DNA from 3 places in the Janthinobacterium sp. BJB401 genome. Region 3 is predicted to be linked to each of the others. Evidence: predicted binding sites of a transcription regulator. Region 3 holds the regulator's gene; each other region holds the start of a gene.
The links. Region 3 encodes LexA, which represses DNA repair genes until DNA is damaged. Its sites were predicted from a motif close to ACTGTATNNNNATACAGT; they were not measured.
Positions count from the first base shown of each region.

Region 1 (4,833 bases), on a different contig from region 3:
AACGATGCGGCGCTGCGCGTGATCCAGCGCAATGTGAACCTCGCCTATGCGGGTATCGATGCGCAGGTTCCCCGTTCCTGCCCGCAATTCGAGGCGCAGCTGTTTGGCCAGTTCTATGCCGAATGGAAGAAGAACCTGGGCGTGACCCTGCTCAGCCATGCCGAGTTCTACCAGCGCTATTGCGTGTTATATGACGGCGCGCGCGAAGCGGTGGCGGGCGGCATCCGCGGCATGCGCCTGCTGGACGATATCATTACCGACATGCACATCCCCTTGAGCGACGAGGAACGGCGCGCATATGCGCGCTGCGTGGCGCGGCTCGACGACATCGACTGGCGGCTCGATGACCCTTTGCGCCTGCCCGACATCGTCGACGTGTTCGACATCGAGGAAGTGCCGCGCATGGCGTATGCGGCCCAGCTGCGGGCCGACATCGATCATTTTCACTATTACTCGGTGCTGTCGGACGACCCGCAGCTGGACCGCGTGAATGCCGTCTTTTGCCGCTACCTGCTGGCCCACCGTTCGCAGCAGATTACCGCCGGCAATTTCTGGCGCCCGACGGTGGGCCGCCACGGCAGCCGCATGCCGGCCGCCGGCGATGCGCCTCCGCCAAGTGACGAGGCGCAGGCGGACTTGCTGTCGCATGCGCCGCTCACGCTGGTGGCGGGCGAACTGCTGGACGACGAGACGAAGAACCGCATGGCGAAACTGCTGTTTGCCACCAGCTACCTTGAATACTGCTCGTTCGGCAACAAACTCAATCTGCAGTTCGTCGAATTGCAGCGGCGGCAAAATATCGACCCGTATCTGGAACACATCCACGGCCTGCATGACGAGGACGGGCGTTTCATTGGCTTCTTCACGGCCGCGACGATGGACGAGTTCCAGGCCTGCGGCGCCGTGTCATATTATCGCGACGACATGAAGGCGCTTGACGATGCGTATGACGCCTTCGTGCTCGCGCATGCGCGCGCCGACGACTGTTTCGTCAGCAGCCTGGCCATCGACGAGAAATACCGGGGCCAGGGTTTGTTCCGGCAAATGTTCCTTGAAATCCGCGACCTGGCCAGCCGCAAGGGCTGTGCGCGCATCACCCTGACGGTGTGGGAAAAGAGCGAAGCGCTGCAAGTGTATCTGCACAAGGGTTTTCGCAGCGTGGGCACGTTCGACTACGCCTACAGCCTGTTCTATGACCGGCTGCATTTTCTCGTGTATGAGGGTAACTGAGGAAGGATGCTGAAGGGTAACGGGGCGGCCGGCAGCCGCCCCGTGATGAGGCTTACAGGGCCAGGAAGGCCACGGCAGACACGGCCGTTGGCAGCAGGGCACCGGCCAGCAGGCCGACGGCGCCGATCGATTCATCCTTGAAACCGCGGCGCAGCAGGGCCACGCCGGCCGGGTTCGGCGCGTTGGCGATGACGGTCAGGCCGCCACCGGCCACGGCGCCGGCCATCAGCATGTATTTCGCTTCGTCCGTCATGCCGACGATCAGCGAACCGAGGTAAGTGAGGGCCGCATTGTCGGTAATCGCCGTCAAGCCCAGGGCGCCGAAGAACAGGGCCAGCGGTTTCAGGCTGGAAACGATGGGCTGCAACCACCATTGCTGCATGCCGCCCAGTACCACCAGGCCGCCCAGGAAGAAGCCGACCAGCAAGCCTTCCTTGAGGATCAGCGGGCTTTGATAGCGCTCGTACGCCTGCACGAAGCCGAGGAAGAACAGGAACAGGCCGATGAACAGCACGGGATGGTGCGCCAGTGTCACCACGCCGGCCAGCACGATCATGTGCACCAGGCTGACGGCCAGCGGTACTTTCGGCGCTTCCACTTCGCCCGCTTTCGGCTTGATGTCGGAAGTGTTGCTGTGCAGGTATTTGCGCAGCAGGATGCTCACGCCCGTGGCGTTGACGAGCACGGCGATGGCGGCCTTCCAGCCGAAATGGCTGGCCATGTAGGCGCTGTCCCAGTTCCACGTGGTGGCCACCATCAGCACGGGCGGCGCCGCGTACGAAGTCAGTGTGCCGCCGATGGAAACGTTGACGAACAGCACGCCCAGCGCGCCGTATTTCAGCCATTCAGGGATGCCCGGGCGGAAGATTTGCGGCGCCAGCATCAGCGCGGCCAGGGTCATGGCGGCCGGTTCCGTGATCAATGAGCCCGTCAGGGGAACGAGCGCCAGTCCCAGCCAGACGAGGGCCAGTTCCGTGCGCAGCGGCATCACGCGCGCCACGCTTTTCAACAGGCGCTGCACGGCGTCGAGCACGGGGCGTGAGGCGGCCACGACCATGACGACAAAGACGAACAGCGGCTCCGTGTAATGGCGCGACTCGGCATACTCGATGGCCGCATCGCTGCCCGAGACAAAGGCCATGATGATGATCAGGATGAAGGCCCAGAAGCCGAACACGACTTCCACTTCGCCCAGCAAGTGCAGCAGGCCCGCATGGCGGGGATGGCGACGCGACAAGGTTTCAAACGACTTGGCGGCAAAAGTGTGGATGAGCGCAAGGCCGAAGACGATGGCGCTGATGATTTGGATGGTGGTCAAATGCGTTTCCTTATGGACGGAGGAAGCCGCCCGGTGCATTGCCGAGCGGTAAGGAGAGTGCTTATGGTACAGCAATCGATGCCAAAAACGGGGTTTTTCGGACATGGCGGAGCGGCCCCTGCGATAGCGGCAGTCAGATAAACCTTGCCAAAAGCGGGGCTGGATAGTACTGTATATGCATACAGTATTCATCTATCTATTCAATGATGCAACATTCTCAATTGATGGCCTCGCCGGAAGCCTTGCACCCGTCTTTATGGCGCGCATCGCAGCTGGGGCAGGGCGCCACGCGCTGCCTGGACACGGGCTTTGCCGCCCTGTCCGCGCAGCTGCCCGGCGGTGGCTGGCCCAGCGGCAGTCTCATCGATCTGCTGGTGCAGCAGGCGGGCAGCGGCGAATTGCGCCTGCTGGCGCCCGCGCTGGCGCAACTGCAGGGCTTGCCCATCGTGCTGCTGCAGCCGCCCCATCCGCCGCAGGCGCTGGCCCTGGCCGCGCAGGGACTGGCGCCGTCGCAGCTGCTGTGGCTCAAAAGCGCCAGCAGCAAGGATGCCCTGTGGGCGGCGGAAAACATCTTGCGCAGTGGCAGTTGCGGCGCCTTGCTGTTCTGGCAGCAGCACGTGCGCGCCGACAGCCTGCGCCGCCTGCACCTGGCCGCGCAAGGCGGCAACACCCTGTTTTGCATGCTGCGCCCGCTGCACGGCGCGCAGGATGCGTCGCCGGCGCCGCTGCGCCTGTCCGTGCGCCCGGCCGCCGGCGGCATCGAGATCGGCTTCATCAAGCGCCGGGGACCGCAGCGCGACGCGCCCCTGTTCCTGCCCCTGCAACCTCCTTCATTATTGCCACGCCATGCGACTCTGGATCGGCCTGTGCCTGCCCCGGCTCCCGCTCGAAGTGTTTTGCCCGCGCTGGTCGGCTGACCAGCTGGGCGTGGTGCTGGAGCAGGAGCAAGTGATGGCCCTGTCGCCGCTGGCGCTGGCCGCCGGCATCAAGCCGGGCATGCGCCGCGCCGGCGCGCTGATGCTGGCGCCGCAGGCGCGCCTGCACGAGCGCTCGCTTGAACTGGAAGCGCAAGCCTTGCAAGCGGTGGCGCTGGCGCTGCTGCAATATTCGCCGCTGGTGGCGCAGGGCGAGGAAGCGACCCTGCTGGTCGACGCGGGCGCCAGCCTGCGCCTGTTTGGCGGCGTGCGCGCCCTGTGCCGGCACATCGCGGCCAGCTTGCGCGCGCTCGGTTACACGGCCCAGCTGTCGTGCGCTCCCACGGCGCGCGGCGCCTGGCTGCTGGCGCGCGCCGGCACGCGCCGGAGCCGCGTGCTGGGCATGGAGAGCCTCACCCGCCGCCTCGACGGCCTGCCGTGCGCTCTGCTGCCGCCCGCGCGCGCCTATCTGGACTGGTTCGAGGGCATCGGCTGCCGCACCCTGGGGCAGTTGCGCCACTTGCCGCGGCCCGGCTTGCAGCGCCGCTGCGGCGGGGCTTTGCTGGACATGCTCGACGACGCGCATGGCCACAGCACGGAACTGTTCGTGTGGCTCGAAGCGCCGCCCACGTTCCGCGCCAGCCTGGAATTGTTCGACCGCGTGGAGCACGCCGACGCGCTGCTGTTCGGCGCGCGCCGCCTGCTGCAGCAAATGACGGGCTGGTTGTGCGCGCGGCAATTTGCCGTCGAGCGCATACAGTTGCTGCTGGCGCACGAGCGGGGCAGGGTGGCGCGCCCGCCCACCGTCATCGACCTGGCGCTGGGCGAGGCCGTCTGGCGCGACGAGCACCTGGTGCGCCTGCTCAAGGAACGCCTGGCGCAGCTGGTGCTGGACGCGCCCGTGATCGGCTTGACCTTGGAAGCGCTGCAGGTGCAGCCGATGGCGCCGCCCAGCGACAGCCTGTTCCCCGAGCCGGGCGGCACGCCGCAGGAGCGCCAGCGCTTGCTGGAATTGCTGGTGGCGCGCCTGGGGAGCGAGAATGTCTTGCAGGCATCACCGCGCGCCGATTACCGCCCCGAAGCGGCCAACCAGTGGCTGCCGCTGCCGGCCAGGCCAGGTGCAAAAATCGCGCAGCCGGACTTGCCGCCCGGCTTGCCCGGCATGCCCCGTCCAGGCTGGCTGCTGGCCCAGCCCATCGCCCTCTTGATGCGCGAGCACCGGCCGTTTTATGGCTCGCCTTTGAAAATGGTGTCCGTTGCCGAACGCATCGAGGCAGGCTGGTGGGGCCAGTCGCAGGCGCGCGATTATTTTATTGCCGAAGGCCTCGACCACGCCCATTACTGGGTCTACCGCGAACGCATCGCCGGCAG
Region 1 is NZ_JABXFH010000038.1:8,568-13,400, reverse strand. Features, by position in the region: gene HWE17_RS21020 (GNAT family N-acetyltransferase) at 1-1,230, shown strand, start outside; gene HWE17_RS21015 (putative Na+/H+ antiporter) at 1,283-2,548, opposite strand; gene imuA (translesion DNA synthesis-associated protein ImuA) at 2,755-3,465, shown strand; gene HWE17_RS21005 (DNA polymerase Y family protein) at 3,395-4,833, shown strand, end outside.
Region 1: imuA (translesion DNA synthesis-associated protein ImuA) is a predicted target of LexA. The motif match lies at 2,717-2,734, and genes of this name have one in related genera.

Region 2 (4,833 bases), on a different contig from region 3:
GTGCGCATTCAGGCGGGCCGTCTGCGGCCGCGCCACGGCGATGTCGGCCTCGTCCTGGACAGCCAGCACGCTGCCCTTGCTGACCAGCACCAGCATGATCTGCAGCAAGGCGGCCAGCTTGGCTTCGCTGCCCGCCAGTTGCTGCTCCAGCTCGCCTATCGTATAGACGCGATGGTCGGCCATGGCATCGAGCACGGGCGCATACACGCGCTCATCCATATCGGCGTCGCCCAGCACGCCATGCACGCTCAACACCACTTCGTCGCGCGGCACGGCCAGCATCACGCGCACGGCCCGCAAGGCGCTGGCCTGGGCGAGCGGCGTCAGCCTGCGCGCGCCCTTGACCCAGTAATCCTTGCGGAACTGCTCGTTGACGAGGAAGGCGCGCGTCGTCTCGCGGAAGGTGGGATCGGGTATCTCGGCCAGGAATTGCTGGTGCTCGGCCGTCAGGTTCAGCATGTCGACCAGAGCGGTATAGGTGGCGGACGCGGCAAACTCGAGCTTGGCTTCGCCCAGCATGGCCGCGACGCTGGAAAAGGCCATCGGTTGCCAGTCGGCATTGAAATACTCATGGGCAAGATAATGTCCATCCATCGCCTTGAGCTTGTCGATGCGGTCCGCCAGGAGCGGGTTGGCCTCCAGGAAGCGCGGTTGCGCGGCGATCATCCTGTCGACGAAATCGATGGCGCCAGCGACTCTGTCCAGCACGCCCTGGCCCGGGGCACTCATGACGCGGCTATGTTCGGCCATCAGGTCGCGCATCGGCATCATGGCGGCCCAGCCTGGCTGCGTGTTGTAACTGATGAACACGACACCGCCGACTTTCAGCTTGCGCCGCAGGAAGTCGACGATCAGCGCGCGATTGTCCGCCGAGACCCAGCTCCAGATCCCGTGCAGGCAGATAAAGTCGAAATCGGGCAAGTCGTCGCGGCGGCAAAACTGCGCGAACGATTCGTCCGTGAACTGCGCGCCGGCGCCGGCCGCGCTGGCCAGCTCCTGCGCAAAGGCGGCCTGGGAAGGATTGAAATCATTGCCATGCCAGCGCGTGGCGGACGCCGCCGCATGGATGTTGGCGCTGATGCCCTGGCCAAAGCCCAGCTCGCAAGCCGTGCCGCTGGCCGGCAAGGCAAGGCCGGCGGCCAGCAGGGGCAGCCGCAAGCGCAAGGGATTCAATTCTTCGTAATAGCCATAGGTATAAGCGATTTCGGCCATATAGCCGGCATTCCAGTTGCTCATCTTGCATCCTGTCACGATCAGTGGTGCCGCGCGCATCGCACAGCGTTCGAGCGCCAGCATACCCGATCGCGCGGCGTCGCCATACGGGAAACAGACGGCGTTTGCGAGCGCAGTTCATGGCGGCACGGCGGGGCCGCCATGAACTGCCTTATTCCTCGTCGGGATCCAGCCCCTTCAGGGCCACCTGCACGGCGCGCTGCGAAAAGCCGCGCTGCATCAAAAAACGCATCTGCTTGTTGCGCTGCTCGGCATCCTGCGCCACTTCACCAAATTTGCGGCGCCACACTTCGCGCGCGCGTGCGGTCTCGCCTTCGGCCAGGCCCGCCTTGAGTTCCTGCAGCGCCTCGCCACCGATGCCATGGCTTTGCAACTCCGCCATGATGCGGCTGTTGCCGAAACGGGCCGAGCGGCGGTGGATCAGCGACTCGGAAAAGCGCTCCTGCGACAGCCAGTTCGCTTGCTCCAGGCTGTCGAGCAAGGCTTCCACGTCATCGCCCTCTTGCGCATGGCGCTGCAGCTTGCGCCGCAATTCCATGCGGCTGTGTTCACGCATCGACAGAAAGCGTAGCGCCCTGCCCTTCAGGCTCAGTTGTACTGCGGCCATACACCCACCTTGTCTTTCATTCCACGATCACATCACCCAAACACAATCGCCGCCCGGCGCAACAGCGCGGGACGGCGATCATGGTCCTACCTTGCGGCAAGCCATGCGTAGGTCGGATCAGGCCCCCTGGGCCGTCATCCGACAACATTGTTGACGTCTGTGGTGTTGTCGGATTACGCGCGGCTTTGCCGCGCTCATCCGGCCTACTCTGGCTTGGCTTCCGCAGCCTTGGCAGCCTTGTCGGCGGCTTTATCGGCTTTTTCCGGCTTTTCAGCAGCCAGCGGCGGCAGTTCGCGCACGCCCAGCGACGCGCGGACCTTGTTTTCGATTTCGCGGGCCAGCGCCGGCCGCTCTTGCAGGAAGGCGCGGGCGTTGTCCTTGCCCTGGCCGATGCGTTCGCCGTTGTAGCTGTACCACGAACCGGATTTTTCCACGATCTTGGCATCCGAACCCAGGTCCAGGATTTCGCCTTCGCGCGAGGTGCCGGCGCCGTACAGGATGTCGAAGTGCGCTTCCTTGAACGGTGGCGCGATCTTGTTCTTGACGACCTTGACCTTGGTTTCGTTACCGATTACTTCATCGCCGGACTTGATCGAGCCGGTGCGGCGGATATCGAGGCGCACGGAGGCGTAGAATTTCAGGGCGTTACCGCCGGTGGTCGTTTCCGGGCTGCCGAACATCACGCCGATCTTCATGCGGATCTGGTTGATGAAGATGACCAGGGTATTCGTGCGGTTGATGGAACCGGTCAGCTTGCGCAGGGCTTGCGACATCAGACGCGCTTGCAGGCCTGGCAGGGAATCGCCCATGTCGCCTTCGATCTCGGCGCGTGGCGTCAGTGCGGCCACGGAGTCGATGACGACGAGGTCGACACTGCCCGAACGCACGAGGGCGTCGCAGATTTCCAGCGCCTGCTCGCCCGTGTCCGGTTGCGAGATCAGCAATTCATGCAGGTTCACGCCCAGCTTTTGCGCGTAACCGACGTCGAGCGCGTGCTCGGCATCGATAAAGGCGCAAGTGCCGCCCAGTTTTTGCATTTCAGCGATGGTTTGCAGGGTCAGGGTGGTTTTACCCGACGATTCCGGACCGTAGATCTCCACCACGCGGCCGCGCGGCAAGCCGCCCACGCCCAGCGCGATATCGAGGCCGAGCGAACCGGTCGACACGACTTGCACTTCTTCGATCGGTGCGCTGGCATCCATGCGCATGACCGAACCTTTGCCAAACTGCTTCTCGATCTGCGCCAGTGCGGCGGCGAGCGCCTTGGCTTTTTCCGATGCGGGTACTACAGCTTTTTTATCGTCCATATGTTCTTTCAGCCGTTCTACAGTTGCGGATTCACGTGACGCATCTACGTGAACCGTGCAGCCTGCGATAGCGCCAGTGGGTTAAATTCTTTACACAGACAGTACTGTATAAAAAAACAGTGATCAATGCAAGCGGAACGTGGATTTGTTTTGAAACAGATCAATACAAGCCTGGTTTCTCACAAAAACTCGCCACCTTGCGGAAAATGAAACACAATACAAACTTCTACCGCCGCAAGCATAGGAAGTGCACCATGCGTATTTTACTTGCCGAAGATGACAGCGTGCTGGCCGATGGCCTGACCCGCTCGCTGCGCCAGTCCGGTTATGCGATCGACTACGTCAAGACGGGGCAAGAGGCCGATACGGCCCTGTCCACCCAGGAATTCGACCTGCTGATCCTCGACCTGGGCCTGCCCAAGATGTCCGGCCTGGAAGTGCTGCGCCGCCTGCGCGCGCGCGCCTCGCTGTTGCCCGTGCTGATCCTGACGGCCGCCGATTCCATCGAGCAACGCGTGAATGGCCTCGACCTCGGTGCCGATGATTATATGGCCAAGCCGTTCGCCCTGTCGGAACTGGAGGCAAGAGTGCGCGCCCTGACGCGCCGCGGCGCTGGCGGCGGCGCCACCATCATCAAGCACGGCCCCCTCAGCTACGACCAGGTGGGGCGCAGCGCCTACATCAACGACCAGATGCTCGACCTGTCGGCGCGCGAACTGGGCTTGCTGGAAATATTGCTGGGCCGCACCGGCCGCCTCGTCTCGAAAGAGCAGCTGGTCGACCACCTGTGCGAATGGGGCGAAGAAGTGTCGAACAACGCCATCGAAGTGTATGTGCACCGCCTGCGCAAGAAAATCGAGGTGGGCGGCGTGCGCATCGCCACCGTGCGCGGCCTCGGCTATTGCCTGGAAAAATACTCGGAAGCGGCGCGCCTGAACGCCGAAGCGGGCGAGGCGGCAAGCCCGGCCAGCGGACCCGCCAGCAAGTGAAGGCGCGCGAGGCGCCAGCGGACGAGCCGGAAGACGACGACTGGTTCGAGCCGCCCACCACGGAGCAGGATGACACCATCGAGCATTCGCTGTTCGGCGAAATCCTCGACTGGATGCTGGCGCCCTTGCTGCTGCTGTGGCCGATGAGCATCGCCATCACCTATCTGGTGGCCAAGGGCATCGCCAATCAGCCGTTCGACCATGCGCTGGAAGACAGCGTGACCGTGCTCACGCAACAGGTCAAGCAGGCCGACGGCGCCATGCTGCGCCGCGTGCCGGACAAGAACGAAAAGAGCAGCAATAATAATGGCCGCGACTTCCTGCGCGGCGACGATATCGACACCCTGTATTACCTGGTGGTGGGGCCGCGCGGCGAATACCTCGATGGCGACCGCGATTTGCCGCCGCCGCAGGACCCCGACAAATACCGCAGCGGCATGGTGCTGTTTCGCAACGACACCATCCATGGCACGCCCGTGCGCGTGGCGTTCAGCTATCTCGACATTCCCTCCAGCAACGACGACGAGCCCAGCCGCGCACTGGTGCAAGTGGCGGAAACCCTGGAAAAGCGCGCCCAGCTGGCCAATGAAATCATCAAGGGCGTGATCTTGCCGCAGTTCATCATCCTGCCCGTGATTTTGGCCCTGGTCTGGTTTGCCCTGGCGCGCGGCCTGTCGCCGCTGGCGCAATTGCAGGA
Region 2 is NZ_JABXFH010000006.1:139,196-144,028, forward strand. Features, by position in the region: gene HWE17_RS06650 (class I SAM-dependent methyltransferase) at 1-1,236, opposite strand, end outside; gene recX (recombination regulator RecX) at 1,385-1,840, opposite strand; gene recA (recombinase RecA) at 2,044-3,147, opposite strand; gene HWE17_RS06665 (response regulator transcription factor) at 3,402-4,136, shown strand; gene HWE17_RS06670 (sensor histidine kinase N-terminal domain-containing protein) at 4,133-4,833, shown strand, end outside.
Region 2: recA (recombinase RecA) is a predicted target of LexA. The motif match lies at 3,251-3,268, and genes of this name have one in related genera.

Region 3 (4,833 bases):
ACCACGTCGGTGTGCAGAGCAACCGAAACGTTGTGCTCGCCAACGATCTTCAGCGGGCCGGTAGGCATGCGGATTTGTGCTTTTTCAACAGCAAAACCTTGCTTGGTCAGCGCTTCAGCGATGTCGAAGTTGGTGACGGAACCGAACAGACGGCCATCAACACCAGCTTTTTGAGCAACTTGAACGGTCAGGCCGCTCAGTTTTTCGCCCTGGGCTTGCGATGCGGCCAGTTTGGCGGCAGCAGCTTTTTCCAGTTCGGCGCGCTTGACTTCGAATTCAGCCACAGCGGTTGCCGTAGCACGACGTGCCAGGCGTTGCGGGATCAGGAAGTTACGTGCGTAACCGTCTTTGACTTTGACGACTTCGCCGAGGTTACCGACGTTAACAACTTTTTCTAACAGAATGATTTGCATAGTTCTTCTCCAGGAATATCTGACCGATTAAGCGTGGTGCAGATCGGTGTATGGCAGCAGCGCGAGGAAGCGAGCGCGCTTGATTGCGGTGTCAACTTGGCGCTGGTAGTGCGCTTTGGTACCGGTCAGGCGTGCTGGCATGATCTTGCCGTTTTCTTGGACGAAGTCTTTCAGCGTGTCGACGTCTTTGTAGTCGACTTGCTCAACGTGAGCTGCGGTGAAGCGGCAGAACTTCTTGCGTTTGAACAACGGGTTTTGCTGTTTGCGTTTTTCTTTAAGCTTGAGCTTATTTTTGTCGAACTTTTTACCGAATGCCATGTCAGGCTCCTGTATCTAAAATGCGCTAGTCAGAATTGACTGCACTAAAATCAATGATGTGAAACACCAAACTCTTGCTGTTGCGGCTCTTCCTGGCCAGGAAACCCGTGAACTGATAGACCCCGCCCAAGCTTGCCTGGCTGAACCGGCCTGAAATTTCGCCAGCGGCTAGCGCGGCAACATCAAACTCGGTCAAACGGGCAATCCCTGCTTCCATCTGCTGCGAACTGTGTTGCAATACTGCATTCACAATCGGCAGCCCTGCCGGGGTATAGCGCAATATTTCGCGCTCGGCAATGATGGCAGTGACTTGTAGCTGGTTCAGCGCACGATCCTGGTCAAGAATTAAGCTGCTGCTGCGGCTGGAGCGGCTGCTGGTGCTTCGGTGCGGTGGCTTTTGGCCGCGTCTTCGCGTTGTACCGATTTCATCATCGGCGAAGGAGCTGTTTCAGCTTTCTTCATTTTAACGGTCAGGTGACGCAACACGGCATCATTGAATTTGAATGCTGTTTCCAACTCGACCAGGGTCTCGTTGTCGCATTCGATGTTCAGGCAGATGTAGTGTGCTTTAGGCAGCTTTTGGATCGAGTAAGCCATTTGACGGCGGCCCCAATCTTCCACGCGGTGAACCGAACCGCCGCGGGTGGTTACGCTGGCTTTGTAGCGTTCGATCATCGCGGGCACTTGCTCGCTTTGGTCCGGATGGACGATAAAGACTATTTCATAATGACGCATGCAAACTCCTTCAGGTCGGATTGATAATCGCCCACCCCGGCGTCAAGACGGGTGTGGGAAGGTCAGCCGAAGATTATAACCGCCTTTTGCAAACGTTTCAATCATTCCTTCTACCTGCGCCCGAAAAGCCCGCGCGCCGTGCCGCTTTTCATCGGTGCACAAGTATTTCTTGCGAAATCCGCCGAAAACACGGAAATCCCCTTGCATAGTGGGCGATACTGTACAAAAATACAGACTGTTCATATAGACAGCATTTTAGTATGCACCCACCGCTCATGATCAAGCTGACAGCACGACAAGAACAAATCCTGAACCTGATCAAGGACGCGATTGAAAACACGGGCTTTCCTCCCACCCGTGCCGAAATCGCCAATGAACTGGGTTTCAAATCGGCCAATGCGGCCGAAGAGCATTTGCAGGCCCTGGCCCGCAAGGGTGCGATCGAGATTTCGCCCGGCACCTCGCGCGGCATCCGCCTGATCGGCGCGGCCGCCGAAGCGCCGCCATCGAAAGTGCCGGCAGCGCTGCTGATGTCGCTGCCCCTGATCGGCCGGGTGGCCGCCGGCTCGCCCATCCTGGCGCAGGAAAACCTGGAGGCGAGCTACAACGTCGACCCGGCCCTGTTCTCGGCCAAACCCGACTTCCTGCTGAAGGTGCGCGGCTGGTCCATGCGCGACGCCGGCATCATGGATGGCGATTTACTGGCCGTGAAAAAGGTCGACAGCGCCAAGAACGGCCAGATCGTCGTGGCCCGCATCGGCGACGAAGTCACCGTCAAGCGCTACAAGAAAACGGGTTCCGTCATCGAACTACTGCCGGAAAACCCGGACTTCAAGGTGATTACCGTATCACCGGAAGACGAGTTTGCTTTGGAAGGTTTGGCCGTCGGACTGATGCGCAGCTGGCATTAAACTGCCGCATGCAAAAAGGGCCGCCACAGTCATGCTGTTGCGGCCCTTTTTTATTGCCCGGGCGTTTTATACAGCGAGGGCGTCATGGAAATCCGCGAGCAAGTCAGCCTCATCCTCGATGCCCACCGATACGCGGATCAGCGATTCGGCAATGCCCATGCTGGCGCGGCGCTCGGCGCCCATCTCATAGAAAATCGTGTGGGCGACGGGAATGACGAGGGTGCGCGTGTCGCCCAGATTGCTCGCTGGAATAGCCAAATTCAAACGGTTGAGGAAATCGAAGCAATCGATGCCATCCTTCAGCTCAAAGCTGAACAGCGAACCATAGCTGCGGAACAAGTCGGTGGCCAGCGCGTGCTGCGGGTGCGACGCCAGCCCTGGGTAATGCACTGCCGCCACGCGTGGGTCGGCGGCCAGCATGGTGGCCAGCGCCAGGGCGTTCGAGCAAGTGCGGTCCATGCGCAAGGCCATGGTTTCCGCGCCGACGGCGATATGGTGCGCCGCTTCCGGCCCCAACGAAGCGCCGAAGTCGCGCAAGGCCTTGGCGCGGATTTGCGCGATACCCCACTGGGCCGGCGCCGCCTTCTTGTAGTTCTCGAAGATGTTCGGATACTGCGTCCAGTCGAACACGCCCGTGTCCGTCAAGCTGCCGCCCAGGGCATTGCCGTGGCCGCCGATGGATTTCGTCAAGGCATTGACCACCAGGCCCGCGCCCACGGCTTTCGGGCGGAACAGGTAAGGCGTCGTCATGGTGTTGTCGACGATGTACAAAATGCCCTTCTCGCGGCACAAGTCGCCGATCTTCGCCAGGTCGGCGATCTGCGTGCGCGGATTGGCGATGGTTTCCACAAAGACGATGCGCGTGGCCGGCGTGATGGCGGCCGCGACATTGGCGACATCGGTGGCGTCGACGAACGATACGCCGATGCCCTGCCCCGTCACCGTTTGCCACAGGCTGTTGGTGTTGCCAAACAAAAAGGCCGACGACACGACATGGTCGCCTGCGCGCAGCAAGGATTGCACCACGGCGCCGATGGCGCCCATGCCGGTGGCGAAGCACAAGGTCGCCACGCCGTCTTCCATCTTGTTGACCTTGTCTTCCAGCGCGGAGACAGTCGGATTGCCCTGGCGGCCGTAGCGGAAGCCTGGCTCCTTGCCCTGGAACACGGAAGCGAGCTGGCGCGCATCGGCGTAACCGAAGGCAACGGAAGTGTGCACGGGCTTGTGCAGGGAACCGTGCTCAATGCCCTTGCGGCGGTCGTTATGCAGGATGGTGGTGGTAAAGCCGTAGGTTTTTTTGGTGGTCATGGTGAGAATTCCGAATATTCGATTTGCCGCGCAACCCCAAGGCAAATGCTGGGGTCAGTCCCTCCGGAATCGGAATGCGCACCACTGGCGCGCATTCCCCCGACGGGTCTGACCCCGAAAAAAAGCCCGGCATCGGCCGGGCAGGTTACTTATGCTTCTGTCGTCGCCAGGTTCAGGTTCAGCTGGGAACGCGGCGTATCTTCGGGCGCTGCCGCCTTCGGATGGTGGCGCGCATATTCCAGGCGGTCCAGGTATTCCTGCGACACGTCGCCCGTCACGTACACGCCATCGAAGCACGATGCTTCGAAGTTGGTGAGCGCCGGGTTGACGTCGGCAATCGCCTGCTTCAGCGCGCCGATATCCTGGTAGACCAGGTAGTCGGCCGTAATTTCGCGGCACACTTCTTCCGTCGTGCGGCCGTAGGCGATCAGTTCGTCGCGCGTCGGCATGTCGATGCCGTACACGTTCGGGTAGATCACCGGAGGCGCTGCCGAGGCGAAGATGACTTTCGTCGCGCCCGCTTCACGCGCCATCTGCACGATTTCACGGCTGGTGGTGCCGCGCACGATGGAATCGTCGACCAGCAGCACCACTTTATCCTTGAATTCGGACGGGATCGCGTTGAGCTTCTGGCGCACGGATTTTTTGCGTGCCGCCTGGCCCGGCATGATGAAGGTACGGCCGATGTAGCGGTTCTTGATGAAGCCTTCGCGGTACTCGATGTTCAGCGCCATGGCCAGCTGGATGGCGGCCGGACGCGAGGAATCGGGAATCGGCATGACCACGTCGATATGCACGCCTGGCAACTCGGCGCGGATCTTCTCGGCCAGATACTCGCCCATTTTCAGGCGCGTGGCGTACACGGAGGCGCCATCGATGACGGAGTCGGGACGGGCCAGGTAGACGAATTCGAACACGCACGGGTTCAGGCTGGCGTTGTCGGCGCACTGGGCGCTGTGCAATTTCTTGTCAGCATCGATGAAGACGGCTTCGCCGGGACCGATGTCGCGCACGAAGCGGAAGCCCATGCCTTCCAGGGCCACGGATTCGGAAGCGATCAGGTATTCGGGACCCTGCTCCGTTTCATTGATGCCCAGGCATAGCGGACGGATGCCATGCGGATCGCGGAAGGCCAGCAAGCCCACGCC
Region 3 is NZ_JABXFH010000026.1:5,417-10,249, reverse strand. Features, by position in the region: gene rplI (50S ribosomal protein L9) at 1-413, opposite strand, end outside; gene rpsR (30S ribosomal protein S18) at 441-731, opposite strand; gene priB (primosomal replication protein N) at 757-1,056, opposite strand; gene rpsF (30S ribosomal protein S6) at 1,077-1,466, opposite strand; gene lexA (transcriptional repressor LexA) at 1,742-2,377, shown strand; gene HWE17_RS17185 (cystathionine gamma-synthase family protein) at 2,444-3,685, opposite strand; gene purF (amidophosphoribosyltransferase) at 3,835-4,833, opposite strand, start outside.